DNA from 2 places in the Exiguobacterium sp. UBA7533 genome. Region 1 is predicted to be linked to the other one. Evidence: riboswitches for the same ligand, from Rfam matches in the RefSeq annotation. Region 1 holds a riboswitch; the other holds the start of a gene.
What was found. A riboswitch is a leader RNA that binds a small molecule or an ion and turns the genes downstream of it on or off. The one in region 1 is predicted to bind FMN.
Positions count from the first base shown of each region.

Region 2: it holds a riboswitch for FMN, as region 1 does, so the genes downstream of both, ribD (bifunctional diaminohydroxyphosphoribosylaminopyrimidine deaminase/5-amino-6-(5-phosphoribosylamino)uracil reductase RibD) here and B2U10_RS02745 (ECF transporter S component) in region 1, are expected to answer to the same signal.

Region 1 covers NZ_DLMP01000001.1:550,882-555,612, reverse strand. Annotated here, with positions in the region: gene B2U10_RS02760 (DUF1462 family protein) at 1-96, shown strand, start outside; gene B2U10_RS02755 (NAD(P)/FAD-dependent oxidoreductase) at 138-1,190, opposite strand; gene B2U10_RS02750 (YuzB family protein) at 1,283-1,516, shown strand; gene B2U10_RS02745 (ECF transporter S component) at 1,593-2,159, opposite strand; FMN riboswitch at 2,314-2,456, opposite strand; gene B2U10_RS02740 (HesB/IscA family protein) at 2,568-2,918, shown strand; gene B2U10_RS02735 (NAD-dependent epimerase/dehydratase family protein) at 3,038-3,904, shown strand; gene B2U10_RS02730 (GNAT family N-acetyltransferase) at 3,901-4,404, shown strand; gene B2U10_RS02725 (GNAT family N-acetyltransferase) at 4,401-4,731, shown strand, end outside.
Region 2 covers NZ_DLMP01000018.1:127,358-132,088, reverse strand. Annotated here, with positions in the region: gene B2U10_RS15155 (methionine ABC transporter ATP-binding protein) at 1-84, shown strand, start outside; gene B2U10_RS15150 (methionine ABC transporter permease) at 74-724, shown strand; gene B2U10_RS15145 (MetQ/NlpA family ABC transporter substrate-binding protein) at 744-1,562, shown strand; gene B2U10_RS15140 (M20 family metallopeptidase) at 1,585-2,790, shown strand; FMN riboswitch at 2,974-3,118, shown strand; gene ribD (bifunctional diaminohydroxyphosphoribosylaminopyrimidine deaminase/5-amino-6-(5-phosphoribosylamino)uracil reductase RibD) at 3,277-4,317, shown strand; gene ribE (riboflavin synthase) at 4,302-4,731, shown strand, end outside.

The sequences.
Region 1 (4,731 bases):
CTGATCGTGCTCGATGATGAGATGATTGATGAGGGGTACGTCAAACTCAAGACGATCACAGCGGCAATCGATGCGAAGCTGAATCAGGCGGGATGAACGAAAAAGAGGTATCCCAAAGCCTGGGACACCTCTTTTGCTCATTTAATCTTTTTGTGTTTCCATAAGACACCGGACTTCAAGAGACGTGGGACTTTCCCCGTCAGTGCTTGTTTGCCCATGACGATTCCGAAACCATCTGATTTTCCGAGTGAACCGAGCATCCCGCGCAGTTTAATTTCTGGCAGCTTCGGTAATTTCTTTCCTTGCCACTTGGCTTGTAAGACATCGACGACTTGTTCTGCCTGATGTTCTGCGAGTTGACCACTTGGTGCATACGGTAGACTTGCACAATCACCGATGACGAAGACGTTATCGTATTCTGGTACGTGATGATGTTCCGTCAATTTGATCCGACCGCCACTATCCGCAGCAAAGCCGAGATCGCGTACAACTTTGACCGGCTGCGTACCAGCTGTCCAAATCGTTAAGTCGGATGGATACGTATCGTCGCCGTTTCGCACATCGTCCGCTGTGACGAGCGTGACATTCGAGTTGTTGATGACTTCAACATCATGTTCCTCGAACCATTCCTGAACGTAAGACGAGACTTTATCGGATAGGAAAGACAAGACAGATGGACCGCGGTCGAATAGACGAATCGTCAAATCCTTCCGGCTCTCATGTAGTTCACTGGCGAGTTCGACACCAGATAGACCAGCACCGACGATCGAGACAACGGATTCCGGTGACAGACCATAAATCGCTTGTTGTGTCTTCCGTGATTCTTCTAGTGTCTGGATGCTGTATGTAAATTCTTGAGCACCCGGAATGTTGTGGTATTTATCCTCGCAACCGAGGGCGATGATTAAGTCATCATAGAATAATTCTGATCCGTCCTGCAGATGGACTGTATTCGTCTCTGGTGAGATTTTGATGACATGTCCATATTTATAGGTAAGATGTTTCCCCTCCGGAAATTCAATCCGGACATCCCGATCTGATAATGTACCTGCTGCGAGTGCGTAGTATTCCGTTTTGAGTGCGTGGTACGGTAGACGGTCGACGAGCGTGACGGCAACTTCCTCGTCCTTGAATCGCTCACAAATCCGCATTCCACCATAACCTCCGCCGAGTACGACCAATTGCTTCATAACGTAAAATCCCCCTTAGTTCCCCTAAATCAGTCTGACCTTGTATAATACGACATGAGGCAGGTCGTTTCCTGCTTGAAGGAGGAAAAAAAGTGAATCCGATTATTGAATTTTGTATTAGTAACTTAGCGGCTGGTACACAGGTCGTCATGGAGCAACTTGAACGTGACCCGAATGTTGACGTCGTCGAATACGGTTGCCTCGGTTATTGCGGGATTTGTTCGCTTGACCATTTTTGTCTCGTAGATGGTGAGACCGTCGTAGGTGAAACGCCGGAAGAGTTGCTTGAAAAGATTTACCTGAAAATCGAAGAGAATGAGCTGTGAGCATGGACAGCCAAAAAATCCCCTCGTTCGTCTGAACGAGGGGATTCGTGTCCGTCAGCGGGCGCAGCTTTTCGGATCAGGCAGATTGTTGACGGCGCATCATCCATGGGCGTAGTTTCAAGAACAGTGGAATGAAGAGTGCCGAGATGAACAAAGCCTTGATGACGTTAAACGGTAAGATACCGGCAGTGATCGCTGTCCATTTGACAGCTGGATCCGCCATGTAATCCATACCGAGGAACCATGCATACGCTGGAAGGATCAAGATATAGTTGAGGATCGCAAGACCGAGTGCCATCGTGATCGTACCAGCGACGAGACCAGTTGCGAGACCTTGTGTTGATTTCTTTTTGTGGTAGAACCAGCTGACAGGTAGTACGAATGCGACGCCTGCAGCGAAGTTCGCGAATTCTCCGACCGGAACACCACTTCCGCGGAAGATGTAGTATAACACGTTCTTCAATGCTTCGACGATGACACCTGCGACCGGTGAGAACATGATCGCTGCGACAAGAGCAGGAACATCACTGAAGTCGATCTTCAGATAGTTTGGTAAGAACGGTAGTGGAAAATTGATAAGCATAAGAACAAATGAGATTGAACCTAACATTGACAGAGTGACCATTTTTTGTGTGCGTTTCATACGAGTATTGTCTCCTTTTGCTCGTTCCTCTCGATGAAGTATTGGCATGACTGCGACCATAAAGAAACCCCTATTGATCAGATCAACAGGGGAGAAGTCCGCATTAAATAAACCTAATCGATTATTGCAAAATCGATCAAATTCAAACTCATGCCGCCATCTTCTCCCATCCAGACTGTACTGTCGGCTCCTGAATTACACAGAATCAGCAAATAGCGCCCTATTCGCTCGCGGGCTTCAACTTAAAAAGAGTTGTTTACCGCCGGTCGGGAATTTCACCCTGCCCTGAAGATGGAACGATTATTTTATTGTACATACCATTTATACAACGAATTCAAGATAGTTTCAAGCAACTAGGTTTCGATTCGCTCAGAAGTTGCGTATACTAAAGAAAAGGAAGGTGATGACATGATCCATTTAACGGAGGCAGCAGCGCTACAAGTCCAGGACATGATGGCGCAGGCACCAGCAGATGAACGAAATCTTCGGATGCTCGTCCAAGGTGGTGGATGTAGTGGTCTGTCGTACGGAATGGGATTCGATCAACAAAAAGAAACGGATCTCGTTTTTGAACAGCACGGCGTGACCGTCATCGTGGACGAAAAGGATTATCCGGTCGTCAAAGGACTGGAAATCGATTATAAACAGTCAATGCTTGGTGGCGGATTCACGATCACGAATCCGAATGCCATCGCAACGTGTGGTTGCGGAACGTCATTCCGGACAGCAACGAATGCCGGGACACCAGGTGGCTGTTAATGAATCCAATCGTGGACATCGTCCACGATTTTTTTTGTTGCTCTCATACAGGAGACTTGTTGAGTTTACTCGAAATATTACAGAGAGTGAATGCTACTACGAACAGGGAGGGCTTCAGGATGAGAAAAGTATTGATCTTCGGGGGAACACGCTATTTCGGACGACGCTTAGCAATTCGTTTAGCCGATTCGGGGGATGATGTGACGATCGTCACACGCGGTGAGCATACTCCACCGGTCGCGAAGGGCTTGACATTTTTCAAAGGAGACCGGACGTCAAGTAGTACGATGAAGGATTTAAGCCAACAGCACTGGGATGTCATCTATGACAACATTTGCTTCACGCCGTATCAAGCCAAGCTCGCGATCGACGCATTTGAAGGAAAAGTCGGACGCTATGTGTTGACGTCGACGATGTCTGTTTATGAAGACGGTGGTGCGAATATTTCGGAACGCGCCTACAATCCGTTTCCCGGGAAATATGATCTTGAGAAGGAACATGGGTATGGCGAAGGAAAGCGCCAAGCGGAGAGTTATTTCTTCCAACGGGCGATCTTCCCTGTCGTTGCCGTTCGTTTTCCTGTTGTCCTCGGACCAGACGATTATACGGAACGACTTGTCTTCCATATCAAACGCGCGCTTGACGGTCGTCCGATTATCGCTGAAAACAACTATGCGAAGATGGGCTACATCTCAAGTTACGAAGCCGCTGCCTTTCTGGAATGGTGTGGTCGTTCGGAATTGACAGGACCGATCAACGCTGCGAGTGACGGCGTCCTATCGATTCAAGACCTGATGGATAAAATCGACCGTATTGCGGGAACGACGAGCCAAATCGTCGCAAAAGGAGAGGATGAATCGCCACTTGCGCCAGAACGCGATTTCTATATGGATACGACAGCTGCGAAAGAAGCGGGCTATCTGTTCCAACATATCGATGACTGGCTCGATCGTTTGATTGAAGAGGAGGTGCGCAATCACCAATGATGCAGTTGATGAAACCAACTCTTGCGTGGGAAACGGAGTACCGCGCCTTTTTAGAAGACTGGCGAGAGTCAGGCGAAACGATCGTACCGGAAGCGGTCGGGGATACGTATGAACCGCTCGCTACCTATTTCGCGGAGCTTAAAGAAATGGAAACGACAGTCAGAGAAGGTCTTGTCACGCATTCGACGTACTGGATGGTCGACGGACAACGAATCGTCGGCGCGTTAAACTTCCGGCATGACTTGACGGAGAACTTAAAATTGTACGGCGGACATATCGGATACGGCATCCGACCATCCGAGCGTCAGAAAGGATATGCGACGACCGGTCTTCGATTGGCGCTTGAAGAAGCGTGGCAACGTGGACTCGATCAAGTGCTGTTGACGTGTGGCGTTGATAATCTAGCATCTCGCCGTGTCATCTTGGCGAACGGCGGACGAGAAATTGAGCCGACTGTTCGTAATGGACGCGAGACACGTCGCTTCATCATCCCGTTATGAGAATTCGTGAAGCACGTCTTGAAGATGCGTCGACCATTGCGCGCGTTCATATTGATGCCTGGCGGGAGACATATCAAGATGTCATCCCGGATTCGTATTTAGCGCAGTTGTCGTACGAGAAACGGACGAAACAATGGGAGCAGACGTTAGTCGATCAGCGCGTGTATGTTGTGGAGTTAGAAGACGAAGTCGTTGGCTTCGCGCAAGGTGGACCAAGTCGAAGGGATGCGCGTGAAGGAGAACTCTACGCGATTTATGTTTTGCGAGCTTCTCAAGGGCAGGGGCTCGGGAAGGCATTGTTTCAACGTATCATCGAGGACTTGGCGG
Region 2 (4,731 bases), on a different contig from region 1:
GAGACGGCTGAAGTGAAACGAGCCTTACAGTACATCGATCAGGCACAGGTGACCGTCGAGGAGGTGCTTGCTGATGCTAGTTAACTACAGTGATATCTGGACGGCATTCCTGCAGACGATGACGATGGTATCCGTCTCACTCTTATTCTCGACCTTGATCGGCTTACCACTCGGCATTCTACTCGTCGTCACCCGGAAAGGGGCATTGCTCGAGAACGTCCCGCTGTTCACATTTTTCAACAGTATAGTCAATATCTTCCGTTCAATTCCGTTCATCATCTTACTTGTTGCGATCATCCCGTTGACACGGTTGATCGTCCAGACGTCGATCGGAACAGAAGCCGCCATCGTTCCACTCGTCTTTTATGCCGCCCCGTATATGGCACGGCTGATCGAGAGTTCCTTACTTGAAGTCGACAAAGGTGTCCTTGAGGCAGCAGAAGCGATGGGGGCGACGCCATTCCAAACGATTTTCCGCTTCCTTCTGCCGGAAGCACTCGGTTCCCTAATCCTTAATTTAACGATTGCAACAGTCGGCTTGATCGGGGCATCAGCGATGGCAGGTGCTATCGGTGGCGGTGGACTGGGTGACTTAGCAATTACGTACGGTTATCAACGGTTCGACACGAAAGTCATGATCATCACGGTCGGGATTCTCGTTATCTTAGTCCAAGGCTTACAGACGACAGGCAACATCGTCGCACGAAAAATCAGAAGACATTAATCAAGGGAGCGATTCAGCCATGAAAAAAGCAGTAGCGATTGGAGCAACATTAACGACGATTTTATTTGCCGGGTGCTCAGCATCAGGAGAAGAAGAAAAGACGATCAAGCTCGGGGTCAGCGGTTCAGACACTCAAGTGTGGGATTACGTCGCGAAAAAAGCGGAAAAGGAAGGCATCAAAATCGAGCTCGTCAAGTTCTCCGATTATGTCCAGCCGAACATGGCACTGGCTGAGGGTGAGATCGACGCCAATGCTTTCCAGACGATTTCCTACTTCAACGCCTTCAAGAAGGAACATAAGTTGAAGCTGTCGCCGATTGCGACGACCGTCATTGCACCAATGGGGATCTACTCGGATAAATATAAGGACGTCAAAGATATTCCAGTCGGTGGCAAAATTGCTGTTCCGAACGAAGCGACGAACATGGGACGTGCCCTCTTATTACTACAAGAAGCAGGTTTGATCAAATTACCGGACGACTTCGACGGCAATGGATCGGTCGATAAGATCGTTGAAAATCCGAAGAAACTGAAAATCGTTCCGATCGTCGCGGGACAAACGCCACGCGTCTTACCGGACGTCGCTGCATCGATCATCAATAACGGTATTGCTGTTGACGCAGGACTAAATCCGATCAAGGACTCGATCGTCCATGAGAACGAGACAGCAAAACCATACATCAATATCATCGCGACACGGACGGAAGACAAGAACAAAAAAGAACTGAAAAAGATCGCGTCGCTTTACCAACAAAAAGATGTCGCGGCTTTCATCAAAAAAGAATATAAAGGTAGCTCGATCCCGACGTTCGTTCCACTAAGCGACATCGGCGAATAAATTCTAAAGGAGAGTGGATAGCATGACGACACCAGTACGCACGACATGGGTAGAGACGATTGAGCAGGACATCGAACAAAAAAGGGAATCGTATCTTGAGACGAGCCACCGGATTCATGCGACGCCGGAAATCGGTAACGAGGAATTCTTTGCTTCGCGACTACATGCAGAGCGTTTGACGGCAGAAGGCTTTACAGTAGAACTCGGCGTCGCAGGGCACGAGACCGCATTCTTCGCGAAGAAGTCAAGCGACCGACCTGGCGCGACAATTGCCTTTCTCGCTGAGTACGATGCGTTGCCGGGCATCGGACACGCATGCGGTCATAATATCATCGGAACGACGAGTGTCGCAGCGGCGATCGCGCTTAGCAAAGTGCTTGATGAAATCGGTGGGAGTGTCGTCGTGCTTGGAACGCCAGCCGAAGAAGGTGGGCCGAACGGAAGTGCGAAAGGCAGTTTCGTCAAACACCAGTTGCTTGAAGGAATCGATGCGGCCTTGATGGTCCATCCGTCCGGACAAACGCGGATCACGGGATCCTCGCTTGCGGTTGATCCGCTCGATTTTGCCTTTACGGGTCGTCCCGCGCACGCAGCGGCGACACCGGAAGAAGGCATCAACGCTCTCGACGCTGTCATTCAGCTCTTCAATGGGATCAACGCTTTACGTCAGCAGTTACCGGATGATGTCCGGATCCACGGGATCATCACGCATGGTGGCGATGCGCCGAACATCATTCCGGAATACGCAAAAGCACGTTTCTTCATTCGGGCGACGACACGGGAACGGCTGAATGCCGTCACGGAGAAAGTCAAAGCGGTCGCGCAAGGTGCGGCACTTGCGACCGGGGCGACGCTTGACGTCATCGCTTTCCAAAATGAAGTCGACAATCTCGTCTTCAATCGGACGTTTGATCGTCTCTTCCAAGAAGAAGCAGAGGCGCTTGGGCAAATCGTGCACCTCGACGAACGACCGGGTCTTGGATCGACGGACGCGGGTAACATCAGTCAAGTCATCCCGACAATCCATCCGTATATCAAGATCGGACCAGACGATCTCGTCGCCCATACAGAAGCATTCAAAGAAGCAGCCCGTTCGGAAGCGGGGGATGAAGCGTTGATCGCAGGCGCTAAAATCCTCGCACGGACAGGACTTCGCGTCCTCGCTGATGAACGGACACGCGGAGCGATTGCCCAAGAATTCCACGATCGGAAGAACGGGTATTTGTAACCGGAACACAATGACTGGACGCACTGATATCAGGTGCTCCAGTCATTTTTAGTATCCAGTAGATCACGAATTGGGGAGGGGTAACAGAAGTGGAACGAAATCATAAAAGAGCTAAGACCGAAGCATTTGCGCTTTGTTTTCTTGAAAAAGATATGCTAGGCTAAAGTTGTATAACTCAATAATCCAGTTCTTCGGGGTAGGGTGAAAATCCCAACCGGCGGTGATGCGATCAATCGATCGACGAGCCCGCGACCCGTGATGTACGCATCATGGCTGACTTGGTGAGATTCCAGGGCCGACGGTAAAGTCCGGATGGGAGAAGAACGAAACGACGCGATTCAAGCTGTTTTCTGAAAAAATGTTTTCAGGAGATGGTCTCTTTCTGCATGCGAAAAAGCAGAAGGCGAACCGTGTATTTCGTGAACCCTTCTATACAGACGCCCCTTTTTCAAGGGGCGTCTTTTTTATTTGAAAGGAGTGAACGCGATGTCACAGATGATGAGTTATGCCATGCAATTAGCACATATGTTAAACGGACAAACAAGTCCGAATCCAAGTGTCGGCTGTGTCATCGTCAAACAAGGACGCATCATCGGTTTTGGTGCGCACCGGTTTGCCGGTGGTCCGCACGCGGAAGTCGAAGCCTTGCGAATGGCAGGAGAGGCCGCCCGTGGTGCTGATCTCTACGTGACGCTTGAGCCATGCAACCATCATGGTAAGACACCACCATGTACGGAAGCGATTCTACAAGCCGGGATCAAACGGGTTTTCGTCGCAACGAAAGACAAACATGCGATTGTCGCTGGTTCAGGGATCAAACGGCTTCAAGACGAGGGAATCGAAGTCGAAGTCGGCTTGTTACGGCATGAAGCGGAAGTCCTCTACGAGACGTTTTGGAAAACGATCGAACGGAAACGTCCGACCGTGACCGTCAAAATCGCTCAGACGATGAACGGGATTGCGGCAACGGGGGAACAGCGCTGGATCACGTCAGAAGAAGCACGCGCGAATGGTCGCGCCCTGCGGGGGTGCCATGATGCGATCCTCGTCGGAAGTGAGACGGTGCTCGTCGATGATCCAGCACTGACTTTACGCGCAGTGTCAGGCATCGAGCCGATTCGAGTAATCGTCGATCGCCGTGGTCGGGTGCCAGAGACCGCGCAAGTCTTTTGCGATGGAAAAAATCCAACGTACTGGCTGACGAGTGTTCCTCGGATAAGTCACGATCAAGTGACGGTGCTCGTCGGTGGATATGAGACGCCGGAAGCGATTCTTAAACGCTTATACGAACAAGACATCCGCAGCGTTTTGATTGAAGGTGGACCGACGATTCAAGCCGCATTCTTTGAAGCAGATCTCGTCGACCAGATTGAAGTCTACCAAGCTCCGTCGATTTTTGAAGGGACTGCCTGGAACGGACGACATGATATCGAAGAACGTTTTCAAATCGATCAGATGGAAACGGTCGGACCGGATCTCCATCTGACGTACATCCGAAAGGAGGAGACGATATGTTCACCGGATTGATTGAAGAAGTCGGGACCTTAAAACGAAAGATTCCGCGACCGAATGGATTAGCACTTGAAATTGAAGCGCACCGGGTGCTCGAAGGAACGAAGATTGGTGACAGCATCGCCGTCGACGGGATTTGTTTGACGGTCACGTCAATGAGCCCAACCGGTTTTACGGCGGATGCTGTCCATGACACGATTCGTTCGACAGCACTCGACACGTACCGGGTCGGAAACCCGTTGCAACTCGAACGGGCGATGCCGGCAGACGGTCGGTTCGGTGGACATTTCGTCAGTGGGCACATCGACGGGACGGCACGACTAATCAGTCGGCGACCGGACGGAGAAGCGATGGTGTATACGTTTGATGTCGGATCGTGGCAAAAGTATTGCATTCCAAAAGGATCAATCGCGATCAACGGCACGAGCC